3 regions of the Gordonia sp. NPDC058843 genome follow, and region 1 is predicted to be linked to each of the others. Evidence: riboswitches for the same ligand, from Rfam matches in the RefSeq annotation. Region 1 holds a riboswitch; each other region holds the start of a gene.
What was found. Region 1 has a riboswitch for cobalamin ahead of ACFW3F_RS22190 (FecCD family ABC transporter permease). Riboswitches for the same ligand answer to the same signal wherever they lie in the genome.
Positions count from the first base shown of each region.

Region 2: it holds a riboswitch for cobalamin, as region 1 does, so the genes downstream of both, metE (5-methyltetrahydropteroyltriglutamate--homocysteine S-methyltransferase) here and ACFW3F_RS22190 (FecCD family ABC transporter permease) in region 1, are expected to answer to the same signal.
Region 3: it holds a riboswitch for cobalamin, as region 1 does, so the genes downstream of both, ACFW3F_RS05700 (ABC transporter substrate-binding protein) here and ACFW3F_RS22190 (FecCD family ABC transporter permease) in region 1, are expected to answer to the same signal.

Region 1 is NZ_JBHYNC010000049.1:10,597-16,472, reverse strand. Features, by position in the region: gene ACFW3F_RS22205 (DUF222 domain-containing protein) at 1-857, opposite strand, end outside; gene ACFW3F_RS22200 (ABC transporter substrate-binding protein) at 1,064-2,101, opposite strand; gene ACFW3F_RS22195 (ABC transporter ATP-binding protein) at 2,149-2,979, opposite strand; gene ACFW3F_RS22190 (FecCD family ABC transporter permease) at 2,976-4,055, opposite strand; cobalamin riboswitch at 4,103-4,284, opposite strand; gene ACFW3F_RS22185 (L-lactate dehydrogenase) at 4,433-5,386, shown strand; gene ACFW3F_RS22180 (excalibur calcium-binding domain-containing protein) at 5,523-5,795, shown strand; gene ACFW3F_RS22175 (YoaK family protein) at 5,863-5,876, shown strand, end outside.
Region 2 is NZ_JBHYNC010000021.1:24,468-30,343, forward strand. Features, by position in the region: gene ACFW3F_RS15060 (pyruvate carboxylase) at 1-1, shown strand, start outside; gene metE (5-methyltetrahydropteroyltriglutamate--homocysteine S-methyltransferase) at 130-2,424, opposite strand; cobalamin riboswitch at 2,569-2,780, opposite strand; gene infA (translation initiation factor IF-1) at 3,317-3,538, shown strand; gene rpmJ (50S ribosomal protein L36) at 3,656-3,769, shown strand; gene rpsM (30S ribosomal protein S13) at 3,981-4,349, shown strand; gene rpsK (30S ribosomal protein S11) at 4,349-4,756, shown strand; gene rpsD (30S ribosomal protein S4) at 4,781-5,386, shown strand; gene ACFW3F_RS15095 (DNA-directed RNA polymerase subunit alpha) at 5,469-5,876, shown strand, end outside.
Region 3 is NZ_JBHYNC010000005.1:135,442-141,317, reverse strand. Features, by position in the region: gene ACFW3F_RS05710 (ATP-binding cassette domain-containing protein) at 1-969, opposite strand, end outside; gene ACFW3F_RS05705 (ABC transporter permease) at 966-1,940, opposite strand; gene ACFW3F_RS05700 (ABC transporter substrate-binding protein) at 1,948-3,558, opposite strand; cobalamin riboswitch at 3,569-3,705, opposite strand; gene ACFW3F_RS05695 (TetR/AcrR family transcriptional regulator) at 3,772-4,365, shown strand; gene ACFW3F_RS05690 (flavin-containing monooxygenase) at 4,346-5,876, shown strand, end outside.

The sequences.
Region 1 (5,876 bases):
TCGAGGACAGCCTTGAGAAGTGCGTTGAGTGCGTCGTGGTTGATCTGGGCGGGGGTCCGGTCGTCGCGGTCGGCGGCGGCGGCGAGAACGTCGGGGTCGGCGTCGTCGACCGAACCGGTCGGCGAGTGCGGGTCGCCTGGGTTGTTCATGCCGGGTTTGGCCCAGACGGCCAAGAGCATGGTGATGCGGGCGGCGAGTTCGGGGGTGAGGGTGCCGGTGAGTTTGGCGGTGCCGTCGGCGCGTTGGCGGTTGACCCACAGATTCCGGCGCCTTTTGCGTTCCGAATCGTCGGTGAGGGTGCCGTCGGGATCGAGGTGGGCGAGCAGACGGGCACCCAACTGGGTGATGTCGGCGGGCGTGTGATCGACGGCGATCCCGGCCATCTGTCGTTCGGCCGCGACTTTCACATCGTGTGCGACGGCGTGCGGTATCTGGTCGAGGACATCGAGGGCGGCCTGCACGTGTGCAGAGCCGACCGCTCCTGCGGCGAAAGCCTCGGCGAAGCAGGGGTGTTCGGGTTGCAGGACCTCGCCGCCGAGGCTGGTGCGGGTGGCGGTGGCATCCATCTGCTTACGGCGCCGCATCGGGTTGGAGACCCGCAGCCGGTGGGTCATGAACTGCATGAGTGTTCGGCAGCCTGCTTTGCGGGGCAGGTCGCGGGCCTCGACTTGATCGATCTGGCGGTCACCGGCGACGGTCAACCGGGCGATGGCACGTTCGGTATCGGCTGCCACATCAGCCAACTCGGCATCGGTACACGGCGACAGGTCGACGGACTGCAGTTCATCGAGGATCGCATGCAACTCGGTCACCAACTCGACGGCACGCGGTTGCGGCGTAGCGGGCTCGTCAGACATGGCCACCCCCGGAGAACCGTTGCTGCGAATGTGTGTTCGAGTGTACACCAACACGGGCACATGGCAACCCTAAAAACTATGTTGTGCAACGCTATTCGACGGCGAGAACTTGTCAGTGCCTCGTGGTAGGGGTGTACTGAAATGTCCGTGGGGCGGCGGCACAACAATCGCCGCCGCCCTACGCGTTCTACAGGGCGTCCCGCGACTCACTCCAGCCAGTTGTTGCCCCCGAGGTCGAGTTGCGCGACGTCGAGCGACGGCGTGATCCCGGATTCGGGTGCAAGGCCATGATTCTCCAGGACATTGCGCATGATCTCGGCGGCGTCGATGTTCAGTGGGCTCGACACCCACATCGCGTACGGAAGGTTCACGAATCGGTTCTCGCGCACCGCCTTCAGGTTCCGGCTCGCCGGGTTCGAGCGCAGTGCGGCGATCTTCTCCTCGACCGACTGGCCGGGATAGTCGACGAACACGATGACGTCGGGGTCCGCGGTGGTGAGGCGCTCCCAGCTGACGGCGGTCCAGGTGTCCTCGATGTCCTCGGTCGCGTTGCGGGCGCCGGCGGCGTCGATGATGCCCTGCGGGCCGCCGAAGGATCCGGAGGAGAAGATGGTGTCGGAGACGCTGTCGAACACAAAGACCGTGGGTTTGTCGGCGGGCTGCGGTGCCGCGCGCAGCTTTTCGAGGCGATCGCCCACCTCGTCGGCCGCGGCGGCGCCCTGGTCGGGATTGCCGGTGATGGTGCCGATGTTCCGCAGATCGGTGTCGAGCGCGACCCACGGGTCCATGGTGCCGCGCTGCGCCTCACCCTCGACCTGCCGGCACGCCTCGGACTGCTGGTACACGTCGATGCCGTGCGGGGCCAGGATCTCCGGCGTGATGCCGCGCGACTCGCTCATTCCGTAGTTGTATCCGGCATACAACACCTGGGGTTTCGCCGCGACGATGTTCTCGAGCGTGGGACGTTCGGTCGCGACCTCGTTCAGTGTGTCCACTTGAGGTCCGTACTCGAGCCGGAGGACGTCCTTGTCCCGGGCGAGCGCACTCACGGCCACCATCTTGTCCCGGGCGCCTGCCGCCAGCGCGATCGCGATCATGCCGCCGTCGTTGACGAACAACCGGTCGAGAGGCTGTGGGAATGCGACATCTGCGCCGCAGTTGGTCACGGTCACACTGCTTTCCGACGCCGCGGAGCTGTCGGTTCCACAGGCGGTGGCGGCGCCGAGCGTCAGGGCGGCGACCATGATGGCAGCGGGGGTTCGGAAGGTGTGCGTACTCAGGGGATTTCCTCTCACGGGATGTCTTTCGTCAGAGCTCGGGGAACAGAGGTGGTCGGGGAGTTCAGCAGGAGGTGGGGCAGGCCGGTGGACGGATGGGTGACGACGGTCCCGGAGACCTCGAAGACGTCCGCCAGCAGATCCGGCGTCAGCACCTCGATCGGTGGTCCGTGCGCGACCACTCCACCGTCGGAAACCACTGCGACGGAATCGAAGTGACGGAGGACAAGATCCAGGTCGTGCATAGCCGCGAGGACGGTGGCGTCGAGCTCGTCGAGGATCTCCATGAGCCGCAGACGCCACGCGGCGTCCAGATGATTGGTCGGTTCGTCGAGCACCAGGATCGGGGTCTGCTGCGCGAGTGCGCGGGCGAGGACGACGCGGTGTCGTTCACCGCCGGATAGCTGGGTGCATGCACGAGAACCCCAACCGTCGAGGCCGACCTGTGCCAGAACGTCACCGACCACCGTCGAATCGTCGGAGCTCCCGGTGGACCACGCCGACCGGTACGGGGTCCGGCCGAGGCCGACCGCTTCGGCGACCGTCAGTTCAGCGGACGGTTGTTCCTCTTGGCCCACCACCGCTATCGACATCGCGCGGCGTCGGGACGGGATGTGATGCAGGTCGTCACCGCCCACCTCGACGGTGCCTGCGACCGGACGTTCGAGACCGCACAGCGTGCGCAACAGGGTGCTCTTGCCCGCACCGTTGGGACCGACGATGGCCAGTCGGGTGCCCGCCGGCACGTCGAGATCGACGTTCCGCAGGATGACGCGACCGCCCCGCCTGCAGCCGAGCGCGTTCGTGCGCAACGCCATCGACTCGACTCGTGGTGAACTCGTCATGAGCCACCGCCGAACACATACTGGCGTCGGCCCATGAGGAACAGGAAGATCGGCGCGCCGATCAGACCGGTCACGATGCCGAGGGGCATCTCGCGTGGCGCGGCGGCCACCCGGGAGATGACGTCGACCCACACCAGGAACAGTGCGCCGCCGCAGACCGCCACCGGCAGCATCGCCCGGTGGGTGGCGCCGACCAGAAGCCGGGCGGCATGCGGGACGATGAGACCCACGAAGCCGATGCCGCCGGCGACGGCCACGAGCACGCCGACCAGGACGGCCTGAATCCCGAACAGCGCGTTGCGCATCGCCCGCACCGGGACGCCGAGTGACGTCGCGGTGTCCGTGCCGGCCGCATAGGCGTCGAGCCAGGAGTGGATGGCGAGCATCGCGATCACGGTGACCACGACGACCGTTCCGGCGATCTGCACCTTCGCCCAGGTGGCCCCCGCGACGCTGCCCAGCATCCAGAACATCACGTTGTCGGCGGCGTGCGGGTCGGCGGCGGTGAACACCAGTAGTGACGACAACGCCATGAACGCCGACGACAACACCACTCCGGACAGGATGAGCCGCAGTGCGGTGAGCCCGCCCTGTGCGCGAGCGACCAGATACACCGTGACGGTGGCGGCGAGCGCACCGAGGAGCGCGCCGCCGGAGAGCGCCCACACCCCGAGGCCGGTGAGCACGCCGAGCGTCATGACGGCGGTGGCCCCGACGGCGGCACCGGCGGACACACCCAGCAGGTAGGGCTCGGCGAGCGGGTTGCGGACCAGGGCCTGCATGAGCGCACCAGCCAATGCGAGCCCGGCTCCGACGAGCGCGGCCAGGACGGACCGGGGCAGGCGGAGATCCCAGATGATCACGGCGTGCGCCGAGTCGAGTTCCGCTCCGGTCACGCGACCGATGACGGTGTGCCACACGTCGCCGACGGGGATGGTCTCGGCGCCGAACGCGGTGGCCAGCGCGATGCTGAGGAGGGTGAGGACGAGCAGTGCTGCGGCTAGCGGCGTCGACGGGAGTCGCCGAACCGACGATGCGGTGGCGATCTCGGTCGTGCCGTCGGTACGACGGGACACGGACTGGTACGGCCTTACGGTCTGGGTATCTGTGCGCGAGATACACGGTGGACTCGAGCGAGAGCGGCCGGTATTCGGACTCGGGTTCGTCCGGAGCCGACGCCTTCCCGGGTCGCCCCAGTGGCTTGTGCCGAATCCGTCCCCCATACCGCTGCGCGCCAGTCCCGGATTCGCACCGGGTTCCCTGACACCCACGTGTGCGGGTGTGACCGTTCTCGCGGCTGAACCTACCAGCAACGATCCGCGACACGTGAGCCAGATGTCGCGAGCCGTGGCTCTGGGCGCAACGATGCGCGACATCAACCCCGCAGGTTTCCTACCGCCCCCTTTAGGCTGAGTCCAGACGATCGATGACCCCGACGCGGAACGGTGAACCGATGGACGTACGAGACACGAAGCTGGCCATCATCGGGGCGGGCGCGGTGGGCACCGCGATCGCGTATTCGTCCCTGATCCGGGGTGTCGCGCGGACGATCGCACTCCTCGACATCGACGCCGCCAAGGTGACCGCTGAGGTGCTGGACATGTCTCACGGGCTCGAGTTCGTCCCGCGTGCGGACATCATCGGGTCCGACGACGTGTCGGTGTGCGCGGACGCCGACGTGGTGGTGTTCACCGCCGGCGCGAAGCAGAAGCCCGGTCAGTCGCGCCTCGAATTGGCCGAGGCGACAATCGATCTGACGCGTGCCATCTTGCCGGGGGTCCTCGCGGTGGCCCCGGATGCGATCTATGTGATGGTCACCAACCCGGTCGACATCGTCACCTACGCGGCCCAGGAGATCAGCGGATTGTCGCCCAGTCAGGTCTTCGGTTCGGGCACCGTTCTCGACTCGTCGCGACTGCGGTTCCTGCTCGCGCAGCACTGCGGGGTCGCGGTGCAGAGCGTGCACTCCTACATCGCCGGCGAGCACGGCGACACCGAGATCCCGCTGTGGAGTTCGGCGACGATCGGTGGGGTACCGCTGACGTCGTGGAAACCGCTCCCCGGTCGACCGGCGCTGGATGCCGTTGCGCGCGAACGTATCCACCACGAGGTGGTCCACGCCGCTTACACCATCATCGAGGGCAAGGGGGCCACGAACTATGCGATCGGTCTGGCGTCGACACGCATCGTCGAGGCGATCCTGAACAACGAGCACCGGGTGTTGCCGGTATCGACGCGCACCGACGGCATCGAGGGGCTCGACGGTGTGTGTCTCTCGCTGCCGACGGTGGTCGACCGCGGCGGCGCGCAGACACGGCTCGATGTCCCGTTGTCGGAATCAGAGCGAGCGGGTCTGCTGGCGTCGGCGGAGACGCTGCGCGGGATGCAGGCGCGGTTCGGGTTCTAGGGGGTGGGCTCCGAGACCACTGTGTCCATCGGCCGGACCAATCTTCACGATGAGTGCGACTTTCGACGATGCGACCCCGTACTGTCACCTCGTCACGATGAGGTGTCGGGGGACACACAGAAGAAGGTCAAGCACGATGCGTTGCTCACGAAAGATGGTCCTCGGATTCCTGGCTGCGGCGTCCATGACGATCGCTCCGCTGATGATGGCGGCACCCGCCTCGGCGGCGACCGACTACGCCAACTGCTCCGAACTCAACGCCGACTATCCGCATGGTGTCGGCAAGACCGGAGCCGTCGACTCGACGTCGGGTACCCCGGTCACGACCTTCACCGTCGACGACGATCTGTACGACGCCAACACCGAGAGTGACCGCGACAAGGACGGCATCGCCTGCGAGAAGCGCTGAGCGCGATCAGCCGCTGACGAGGCCGCCTCCCTGCGACGGTCCGGGGCGCGGCGTTAGATTCGTGCCCATGGCGGCTCCACG
Region 2 (5,876 bases), on a different contig from region 1:
ACGCACAGGCGCTCCGAGGCCGCATGAGGACGGTGGCCCCAGATGATCACGGCCGTCGCACTCTCAGTGAGTGCGACGGCCGTGATCAGTCGTGGAACCGGTGATCGGCGAGCCCGTTCGGCGCGATCGTCAGGAGATCGTCTCGCGCAGGCGCGCTGCCGCGGCAACCATGTTGGTGAGCGATTCGACCACCTCCGGGGTCCCGCGGGTCTTCAGTCCGCAGTCCGGGTTGACCCACAGGCGCGCGGTGCCGACGCTCGACATCGCCGAGGACAGGGCCGTGAAGATCTCGTCCTGCTCGGGCACACGTGGTGAGTGGATGTCGTAGACACCCGGGCCGACCGCGTTGCGGAAGCCGGCCTCGTCGAGGTCGTCGAGGACTTCCATGTGCGAGCGCGCCGCCTCGATCGAGGTGACGTCGGCGTCGAGGTCGGCGATCGCACCGATGACCTCGCCGAACTCCGAGTAGCACAGGTGGGTGTGGATCTGGGTGTCGTCGCGGACCCCCGAGGTCGCGATGCGGAATGCCCGCACGGCCCAGTGCAGGTAAGCGGGCTTGTCGGCGTTGCGTAGCGGCAGCAACTCGCGCAGCGCCGGCTCGTCGACCTGGATGATCCCGACCCCTGCCGTTTCCAGATCGACGGTCTCGTCACGGATGGCCAGTGCGATCTGATCGGCAGATGTCGACAGTGGCTGGTCGTTGCGAACGAACGACCAGGCAAGGATCGTCACCGGGCCGGTCAGCATTCCCTTGACCGGCTTGCCGGTCAGTGTCTGGGCGTAGGTGATCCAGTCGACGGTCATCGGCGCGGGACGAGCGACATCGCCGTAGAGGATCGGTGGGCGTACGCACCGCGAGCCGTAGGACTGTACCCAGCCGTTGGCGGTGGCGAAATAGCCGTCGAACTGCTCGGCGAAGTACTGCACCATGTCATTGCGCTCGGGTTCCCCGTGCACCAACACATCCAGGCCGACCGACTCCTGCAGTGCCACGACGTCGGCGATCTCCGCCTTCATCCGGTTCACGTACTCGGCCTGATCGATCTCGCCCGACCGCAGCGCGGCTCGCGCCAGCCGGATGGCAGCGGTCTGCGGGTACGAGCCGATCGTGGTGGTCGGCAGCGGTGGCAACCCCAGGCGTTCCTGCTGGGCGGACAGACGGCTCTCGGCCGGACCGCGCGTGGCGTCGGTGTCGGTCACCGCGTCCAGACGCGCGCGGACTTCGGCGTTGTGCAGGCGAGGGTCGGTGGCGCGGCTGGCCAACGCCATCGCGCTCTCGGCGAACGCCACAGCCTGCGCGGCACGGCCCTCGCGCAGTGCCGACGACAACACCGAGACCTCGCGGAATTTCTCGGCGGCGAACGCCAGCCAGCCGCGAAGGTTGGTGTCGAGTTCGTCCTCGGCGTCCAGGGTGTAGGGGACGTGCAAGGTCGAGCACGACGTCGACACGGCGACCGATCGAGCGGACCCGAGGACGGTGGCCAGCGTCGCGGCGGCCTTGTCCAGGTCGGTGCGCCACACGTTGCGGCCGTCCACGATGCCGGCGATCAGGAGTTTGTCCGCCAGACCGGGGGTGCCGGCCACGGTCTCGACCGCGCCTTCGACGAGGTCGACGGCGACGGCCTCGATCGGTGTCCGCGCCAGGTGTGCCAATCGATCACCGGCGTCACCGAAGTACGTTGCCACCGCGATGGCAGGACGCCGGTCGTGCGAGCCCAGGGCGTTGTACACCGATTCGGCTCGAGGCCCCAGGTCCGCGGCTGCGTCGGTGACCAGGACTGGTTCGTCCAGCTGGACCCAGTCGACGCCGGCCTCGGCCAGCCGGGTCAAGAGGTCGCGGTAGATCGGGACCAGCTCGTCGAGGCGATCGAGCGGTGCGCTCGCGCCGTCCACCGCCTTGGACAGCGCCAGGAACGTCACCGGCCCGACGATCACCGGACGGGCCGGGATACCCAGTTCCCTGGCCTCGGCAACCTCGGCCAGCACCTTGTCGGGATTCAGCGAGAACGTGGTCGACGGGCCGATCTCCGGGACCAGGTAGTGGTAGTTGGTGTCGAACCACTTGGTCATCTCCAGCGGAGTGACCTCGGCGGTGCCGCGCGCCGCTGCAAAATATCGGTCGAGGGGATCGTCGATGCCGGCGAACCTGGGCGGTAGCGCGTTGAGCAGGACCGAGGTGTCGAGCACCTGGTCGTAGTACGAGAACGTGTTGACCGGGATCGAGTCGTGCCCGGCCTGGGTGAGCTGGACCCACTGGTCGTGGCGCAGACGTTGCGCCACCTTCGTGAGTTCGGTGCGGTCGATACGACCGGCCCAATAGCCTTCGACGGCCCTCTTCAGCTCTCGCCGGGGACCGATGCGTGCGGTACCGAGAACGGTGGTCGTGAACGGTGCCGCGGAGTCGCGGCGGACGGTGTCGGACATGTGAGTCGACTTCTCCTACTGACGGGCGGATGGTTCACCGCCCAGCAGGTGAGATCGATCGGGCCACGTCACGGCAGCAGAGAGCGCGCGACGATCACCGGTTCGACCTGCGCCCAGTCCTCGAGGCGGCGAGCCACCGGACGCGGCGCGTCCGGTACACCTGGCAGGTCTTCGGGCTCGCCGTCGCATCTCGATCGAGATTCCTACTGACCGTCGCTTCCCAGGCCGGAGCCCAGTGCTGATGACGGTGGTCGTTACGGCATACCGCTGCGGGGACAGCTCCGGATTCGAACCGGATTCCCTCTCGTCCGCCGACGTGACGCCGGCGACTCGACGCCGCGGAAGGGAACCGAAACGATCTCCGACGCGGCGAACCACATGCGTCGTCGACCCTAACCCAGGAAAGCCGAGCCGCCACACCGGAGGTGCGACGAGGCGATGGTCAGCCGTCGATCTGATCGCGACGGAAGGTCATCATCGCGCGGATCGCGTCGTCCGACGGAGGGGTGTCGGGCCGGAGGGGAGTCGGGCTGGAAACCCTACCGTGCCCCACGGGCGAGGTCGTAGATGTGCCGGATGACCTCGCGGTCGGCGGGGTCGAGTTCGGCCAAGTACTCGTCGACAGTGCCCATGTCATCGGTCCTCGCCGTCATCGGCCCCTCGTGGTGCCCGGACGCATTTGGAGTGTTCCCGCAGTTCGCGTAACATGGATCGTCGGTGCGCATCGCGTGCCGGGCATCGGCGTGTCAGCACGCGGGTCCGGCTGATTCGCACCGGGTACAGGTCCTCGCGGACCGGTGCCAACACCCTAACGGACAAACACTGATTCAACCCGGCCAACGGCCGCAGCATCGTCGAGATGTCGTGGTCACGGCCAGGAATCGCGGAGGACATGGCGAAGAAAGACGGGGCCATCGAGGTCGAGGGTCGAGTGATCGAACCCCTGCCCAATGCGATGTTTCGTATTGAGTTGGAGAACGGGCACAAGGTTCTCGCCCACATCAGCGGCAAGATGCGGCAGCACTACATCCGCATCCTGCCCGAGGACCGGGTCGTCGTGGAACTCTCGCCCTACGACCTGGCTCGTGGGCGAATCGTGTACCGCTACAAGTAGGACTTTCCCGGCGTTGCCGGGGACAGGCTTCTCGGACATCCGTCCGGGAGGAGACCGACACCCACGTGTACGGCCGTTTCGGCGTGCGCGCGGGCGAGCCGAGCAGGAGAGATTGACGTGAAGGTTCAGCCGAGCGTCAAGCCGATCTGCGAGAAGTGCAAGGTGATCCGCCGCAACGGTCGGGTCATGGTGATCTGCGAGAACCTGCGTCACAAGCAGCGTCAGGGCTGATCACGCGCACCCTCCGGGTCGCTTGAGTCAGAACAACTGAAGACCGACAACTGAATATCCAAGGACCTCTCAACACCAGCGGCGACAGACGCGTCACCGCCTACCTCCGGATCAGAGGCCGGAGCCCACGAGGCCGGACACACGGTTCGGCACCAGCTCGCGGGACGGACTGGGAGCAGACCTCTGAGAAATCGAAAAGGAAATCCGCCACATGGCACGTGTTGCTGGTGTGGATCTCCCCCGCGAGAAGCGGCTGGAGATCGCACTGACCTACATCTACGGAGTTGGGCGTACCACCTCCAAGGAGATCCTCGAGGGAACGGGCCTGAGCCCCGACCTGCGAGCCAAGGATCTCACCGACGCAGACGTCTCGAAGCTGCGTGAGTACATCGAAGCCTCGGTGAAGGTCGAGGGTGACCTGCGTCGCGAGGTGCAGGCCGATATCCGTCGCAAGATCGAGATCGGCTGCTACCAGGGTCTGCGCCACCGTCGTGGCCTGCCCGTTCGTGGACAGCGCACCAAGACCAATGCCCGCACTCGCAAGGGCCCGAAGAAGACCATCGCCGGGAAGAAGAAGTAATGCCTCCGAAGTCACGTAGCGCAGGCCCCAAGAAGGGCACCCGCCGTCGCGATAAGAAGAACGTCCCGCACGGCCACGCACACATCAAGTCGACGTTCAACAACACCATCGTGTCGATCAGCGACCCCAGCGGAAACATCATCAGCTGGGCGTCGTCGGGCCACGTCGGTTTCAAGGGCTCGCGCAAGAGCACCCCGTTCGCGGCTCAGCTCGCGGCCGAGAACGCTGCGCGCAAGGCCCAGGAGCACGGCGTCAAGAAGGTCGACGTGTTCGTCAAGGGACCGGGTTCGGGTCGCGAGACCGCCATCCGCTCCCTGCAGGCAGCCGGCCTCGAAGTCGGCACCATTTCCGATGTCACCCCGCAGCCGCACAACGGTTGCCGTCCGCCCAAGCGGCGTCGGGTCTAGCGGGAAAGGGAGGAACAGAGAAACATGGCTCGTTATACCGGCCCCGCAACCAAGAAGTCTCGTCGCCTTCGCGTCGACCTGATCGGTGGAGACGCTGCATTCGAGCGTCGCCCCTACCCGCCCGGCCAGCACGGCCGCTCGCGGATCAAGGAGAGCGAATACCTGCTCCAGCTGCAGGAGAAGCAGAAGGCGCGCTTCACCTACGGAGTGATGGAGAAGCAGTTCCGTCGCTACTTCGAAGAGGCGAATCGTCGCAACGGCAAGACCGGTGACGAACTGCTGAAGCTGCTCGAGACCCGTCTGGACAACGTCGTGTACCGCTCGGGCATCGCCCGGACGCGTCGTCAGGCCCGCCAGCTGGTCAGCCACGGCCACTTCACCGTCAACGGTGTGAAGGTCGACGTGCCCAGCTACCGCGTCAGCCAGTACGACATCATCGACGTCCGCCCGAAGTCGCTGCAGACCGTCCCGTTCCAGATCGCCAAGGAGCTCGTCGGCGATCGTCCGGTCCCGGGTTGGCTGCAGGTCGTGCCCTCGACCCTGCGCATCCTCGTGCACAGCGTGCCCGAGCGTGCCCAGATCGATGTCCCGCTGACCGAGCAGCTCATCGTCGAGTTCTACTCGAAGTAAGACACACCGCCCGACAGCATCAGCTGTTCGGTTCACCCTCGAGGCCGTCATATAGCGGTCGGCCAAAGGAGAGATCCAAGAAATGCTCATCTCACAGCGACCCACCCTCACCGAGGAAGTGCTTGCCGAGGACCGTTCGAAGTTCGTCATCGAGCCGCTCGAGCCGGGCTTCGGTTACACCCTCGGCAACTCGCTGCGGCGTACCCTGCTCAGCTCGATCCCGGGTGCAGCCATCACCAGCATCCGTATCGACGGTGTCCTCCACGAGTTCACCACCGTGGCCGGGGTCAAGGAAGACGTCACCGACATCATCCTGAACCTCAAGGGCCTCGTGGTCAGCTCGGATGAGGACGAGCCGGTCACCATGTACGTGCGCAAGCAGGGTCCGGGCACCGTCACCGGTGCCGACATCGTGCCCCCGGCCGGTGTCACCGTGCACAACCCTGATCTGCACATCGCCACCCTGAACGACAAGGGCAAGCTCGAGATC
Region 3 (5,876 bases), on a different contig from region 1:
GGGTCCGACGAGGGCCAGGGTCTCCCCCCGCCTGACCTCGAGGGCATCGATCTCGACGAGCGTCGTCCCGTCCGGCGCCGCCACCGTGAGACCTGAGACCGAGATCGGGTTGCCGACTGTGGCATCCGAATGATCCGGCGCGCCGCGTGCCGGCCGCCGGGAACGCTTCCGCGGACCACCCGGCGCCGGCTCGACCATCCGGTCGACGAGCAGGTTCACCGACACCACCAGCGCTGCGATGCAGGCGGCAGGCAGGACGACCGGCCAGGGGGTCAGCGCCATGCCACCCTTGTTCTCGGTGACCATCAACGCCCAGTCCGGTTGCGGCTGAGTCACTCCGAGGCCGAGGAAGCTGCCGGCGGTGACCAGCGCGATGGTTCCCGAGACCCGAATTCCGGCGTCGGCCAGCAACACCGGTCGCAGATTCGGCAGCACCTGGGCGATCGCGATCCACCGCAGGGTCTCGCCCCGGGAGATCGCGGCCTCCACGAACCCCGCGTCCATCAGTTCGATCGTCGCCGTCCGCACGACCTTCGCCACCCACGGGATCGTGGCTACTCCCACGGTGAGGCACACCGCGACCGGCCCCTTCCCCATCGTCGTCGCGATGACGACGAGCAGGAGAAACCAGGGCAGGACGGTGATGGCATCCACCGGGCGCATCACCCAACCGTCGAGCCCCCGCGAGATCCCCGCGGTGACACCGAGCAACACGCCGAGCAGGTACGACACCGACAGCGCGACCGCGGTCATCAGCACCAGCCGGTAGCCGCCGTGCAGAATCCGCGACATCACGTCGCGTCCGACGAAATCGGTACCGAGCCAATGAGTCGACGACGGTAGCTCGAACGGCACCGATGCGGTCGCGGTCGGCGAGAACGGTGCGACGAAGGGCCCGAGCACGATGACGATCACGAGGACGGCCAACACCACCGCGGGGCCGACGAGCCGGCGGGATCGGTCAGTCATGAACGCCTCCGTCCGATGACGGCACGCGCAGCCGGCGACGATCCGAGCGCCACGAGGTCGGCGAGAAGGTAGACGAGGAGTCCGTACGCGGCCAGCAGCACGGCCACCGACTGCACGAAGATCAGATCGCGTCCGGAGATGGCCCGCAGGAGTTCATGCGCCACACCCGGATACGCGAACACGATCTCGATGACCGCGATGCCGCCGACGAGCCCGACGACAGCTCCGGCCAGCGGTTGGACCGACGCCGAGATCGCGTTGGGTGCCGCATGGCGCACGACGAGACGGAACTCGCCGACCCCGTTCGCGCGTGCCGCCGAGATGTACGGCGTGCGCATCGTTTCCGCCATCTGCGCACGGACGAGTCGCACGGGATGCGGCGCGAGCCCGATGAGCAGGCACATCACCGGCAGTACCAGCACTTCCGGACGGTCGAGCGCCGAGGTGCCTGCCGGTACGAGCGAGACCGCGGGCAGCACACCCATCCCGATCGCCACCCAGGCGATGAGTACGACCCCGACCACGAACGCCGGAACGGATTCCGCCGCGAGCGCCGCGGTACTGAGCAACCTGTCCCATCGCGAACCCGGCCGCGCGCCGGCGGCCACGCCGATCGCCAACGCCACCGGCACGAGGACGACGACGGTGACGACAGCGAGCACGGCCGAATTCGCCAGGCGCCCGTCCAGGATCTCGGCGACCGGGCGGCCTGAGAGCTGCGAGACCCCCAGGTCGCCGGAGAGGAAGCCACCCGCCCACTCGACGAACCGCACGAACGCCGGACGGTCCAGTCCCAACTCGGCCCGCAGCGCGGCCACCTGCGCCGGATCCGCCTGGCCCGCGGCACCTCTCGACATCCGGGTCGTGGCCGCATCACCCGGCAGCAGTTCGAACAGCACGAAGATCGACACCGCCACCACGACAAGCACGGCCAGCGCCCCGGCGAGTCGGCCCGCGACATACCGCAACACGGCTCGCCTAGCGCTGCTGGAGCCAGGTGCCCGTGAAGGAGGCCCACTGTCCGGTGCCGGGGACCCCGTCGGTGATGCCTTGCACGGTGTTGCGAACGCCCGTCGGTTGCAAGGCGAAACTGTGGACGAGGTAGCCGCTGTCGTTCCAGAGTTCGTCCTGCAGTTCCTGGTACAGCTCCCCGCGACGAGCCGGATCCATCTCGGCGCGAGCCTGGGCGAAGGTCGCGTCCCACTGGGGACGGCGCCATCCGGTCGCGTTGGCCGGCGCATCCGAGGTGAGAGTCTGCCCGTAGAAGTAGTCGAGACTGTAGTTCCACCAACCGGATTGGGTCAGCGGCTTGGACCCGACGACCTGGGAGAAGTAGGTGTCGCCCGGCTCGACGGCCAGGTTCACGGTGATCCCGGCGGCCTTGGCCTGCTCGGCGAACAGGGTCGCCGACTCCAACTGGCCGGGACTGACGTCCGCGGTGTGCAGGGTGACGACGAGGTTCTCCTTGCCCGCCTCCCGAAGCAGGCGTCGAGCCCGTTCCGGGTCGTACGACCGTTGCGGCATGTCGGCGTAGAACGGCGCACCCTTGCCGTACAGGTCGTTGCCGACCTCGGCGAAACCGTAGTACACCTTGTCGACCATCGCCTGCCGGTCCACCGCCAGTTTGAGCGCCTCCCGCACTCGCGGATCGTCGAACGGCGCGAGGTCGGTGCGCATCGTGAACGAGCTCATCGTGCCCACCGGCGGCGTGACGAGGTAGACGTCGGACTGCGATCGCAAGATGTTGCCCTGCGCCGGGGACAGTTCGTAGACGACGTCGGCCTCCTGCGAGCCGAACGCGTTGAACCTGGCGTCGGCTTCGGCGACCTGGAGGATCTCCAGCCCCTCGAGGTGCGGCCGCCGATCCCAGTGCTTGTCGTTACGGGTCAGCACCGACCGGTCACCCGGCGACCACGACTGCAGGACGAACGGGCCGGTCCCCACCGGAAGCGAGGACGGCGTGAATTCGGTTGTACCGTACTTGATCACGTAGACGTACCAGCCGGCGAGGACCGAACCGAAGTCCGCGACAGGCTCTTTCATCGACACCACGACGGCGTGGTCACCGTCGGGGCGGGTGCGGGAGAAGTCGATGATGTCCAGGTCGCCGGCCGACGGTTTCTCCTCGTCGAGCATGCGCTCGAGACTCCACATCACGTCGCGGGACGTGAACGGTGAACCGTCACTGAATTCGACGCCGCGGCGCAACCCCATCCGCCACTGGGAGCCGTCAGCGTTCGGTTCCAGGGACTCGGCGAGCCGATAGTCGAGGGTGAGATCGTTGTTGTAGTCGACGAGGTGATCCCACACCGCTTTGGAGAGCGCTCCGCCGGCCGAGTGGCCGACGACGTGCGGGTCGAGCACATCGGCGGTCGCCGAGGTCCCCGCGAAGACCACGCGGAGCGTGCCGCCCGGGACCGGGGTGCCCCCGCTCGGGGCGCCTGCCGGGCTCGGCCGGTCGGCACAACCGGTGAGAAGCCCCACCGCACCGAGTCCGGCCAGGCCGGCGATCCCGCCGGCTCCGCGCAGCAGCCCGCGCCGGGTGAATACGGGAGCTGCGTGCGCAGCTGTCGATCTTGAATTTTTCATGTCCATCCTCGTGGGTCGCGAAGACGCAAGCGATCTGGCTTCCCGATCGAGGTCGGGTCACAGTTGCGGGACAGCCCCGGATTCTCACCGGGTTCCCTTGCGTCTCGGACATCGTACGGAGTGGACAATCACGACATCGCACTTGCCTGCCAGGTCGGCGACTTATACGAAAACTTACAAGCAGTCCGGACTGTTTGTGCTATCGTCGCCGATGTGACCGAGCCCACCCGAGCCCCGCGCCGACGCACGCAGGCCGAACGCACCGCGACCACGCGTGCGCTCATTCTCGACGCCGCGGTCGATGCCCTCGTCGACGTCGGTTACGCAGCCACCACGACGCAGGAGGTGAACCGCCGCGCGGGCATCTCGCGGGGCGCGCTCCTGCACCACTTCCCCACCCGGGAGTCCCTGGTGGTTGCGGCGGTTGGGCACCTCGTCGAGCGTCGTCTCGCCGAGATCCTGTCCCGTCCGCGCACCGGTGACGAGGGATTGGAGATCCTCATCGAGGCGTTCAGCGGCCCGCTGTTCGACGCCGCACTCGAATTGTGGGTCGCCGCCCGGTGCGATGTCGGCCTGCGGACCGCGATCATCCCGCTCGAACAGCAGGTGTCCGACGCGCTCGCCGTGGGTTGCGCCGAGTTGTTCGGCGACCGATACACCACTGCCGAACTCGAGCTCTCCATCGAACTCGCCCGCGGTCTCGCGGTCTCGCGCATCCTGCGATCGCCAGACGCCGACCGCGCTCTACTCGACCATCTCCTGCCCGTCTGGAAGGAACTGCTGACCCATGACCGAACTCAGTCCTGATCCCCTGCGTCCAAGCACGTTGCCGCAGCGCGTCGATGTCCTCGTCGTCGGCGTCGGCTTCGGCGGACTCGCCGCACTCCATCGGCTGCGTACCGACCATCCACAGCTGCAGACCCTCGCCATCGAACGCGCGGACGGCGCCGGCGGCGTCTGGCGTGAGAACGACTACCCGGGTGCGGCCTGCGACGTTCCGACGTCGCTGTACTCCCTGTCGTTCGCGCCCAACCCGGACTGGTCCAACACCTACGGTCGGCGCCACGAGATCCACCACTATCTACGTTCGGTCGCAGCCGATTTCGCCGACCAGATCCGGTACAACTGCGCCCTGACCTCGGCGCGCTGGGACGGTACGACGCAGCAATGGGTCGTGGCCACGACGAATGGCGAGATCCGCTGCCGCTATCTGGTCGCAGCACCGGGCGCACTGTCGGAGCCGGGGCTGCCGCCGGTCGCCGGTGCCGACGAGTTCACCGGCACCGTGTTCCATTCCGCCCAGTGGGATCACTCGCACGATCTCCGCGGTCGCCGTGTCGCGATCGTCGGCACCGGCGCGTCGGCGATTCAGATCGTGCCCGAGATCGTCGACGAGGTCGGACATCTCACGGTCTTCCAGCGCACACCCGCCTGGGTCGTACCGCGTATGGACCGCAACATCGGCACGCTCGAACGCGCGCTCTATCGCCGCGTGCCCGGTGTCCACCGACTCGTGCGGCGGATGGTGTGGACCTATCGCGAGGCCTACGTCCTCATGATGGCCCGCAATCCCAAGCTGCTCCCGATCGCCAAGACCATCGCGCTGGCACAGCTGCGGATCCAGGTGCGTGACCGCGCGCTGCGTCGCCGGCTCACCCCCGACTACACCATCGGGTGCAAGCGAATGCTGTTGACCAACAAGTGGTTCCCGGCGTTGCAACGGGAAAACGCCACCGTCACCGGGGCCATCACCCGCCTCACCGCGCGCGGCGCCGTCGACGACGCGGGTCGGGAACACGAACTCGACACGGTTGTCTTCGCGACCGGTTTCACGCCGACACAGCCTCCCATCGCACACGCCATCACCGGCCGCGACGGCCGAACCCTCGCGCAGGCATGGGCGGGGTCGCCGCGCGCCTACCGCGGGGTCGAGGTGCACGGCTTCCCGAACCTGTTCTTCCTGTACGGGCCCAACACCAACCTCGGGCACAGTTCGATCGTGCTCATGCTGGAGCCCCAGGCCTACTACATGAGCAAGGCCATCTCCGAGCTGTCGCGCAACGGTCATTCGGCCTTCGAGGTCACCGAGTCCGCGCAGGAGAGCTACAACGCGGACCTGGACCCCGAACTGGAACGGACCGTGTGGAATTCCGGCGGATGCTCGAGCTGGTATCTCGATTCCACCGGGCGCAACTCGGTCATGTGGCCGAAGTTCACAAGCGACTTCCGCCGGATGATGTCGTCGTTCGACCCCACCGACCACCGTTTCGACGACGCGATCCCCGTCGCGGCCGCACCCCTCGACCGATCCGACACCA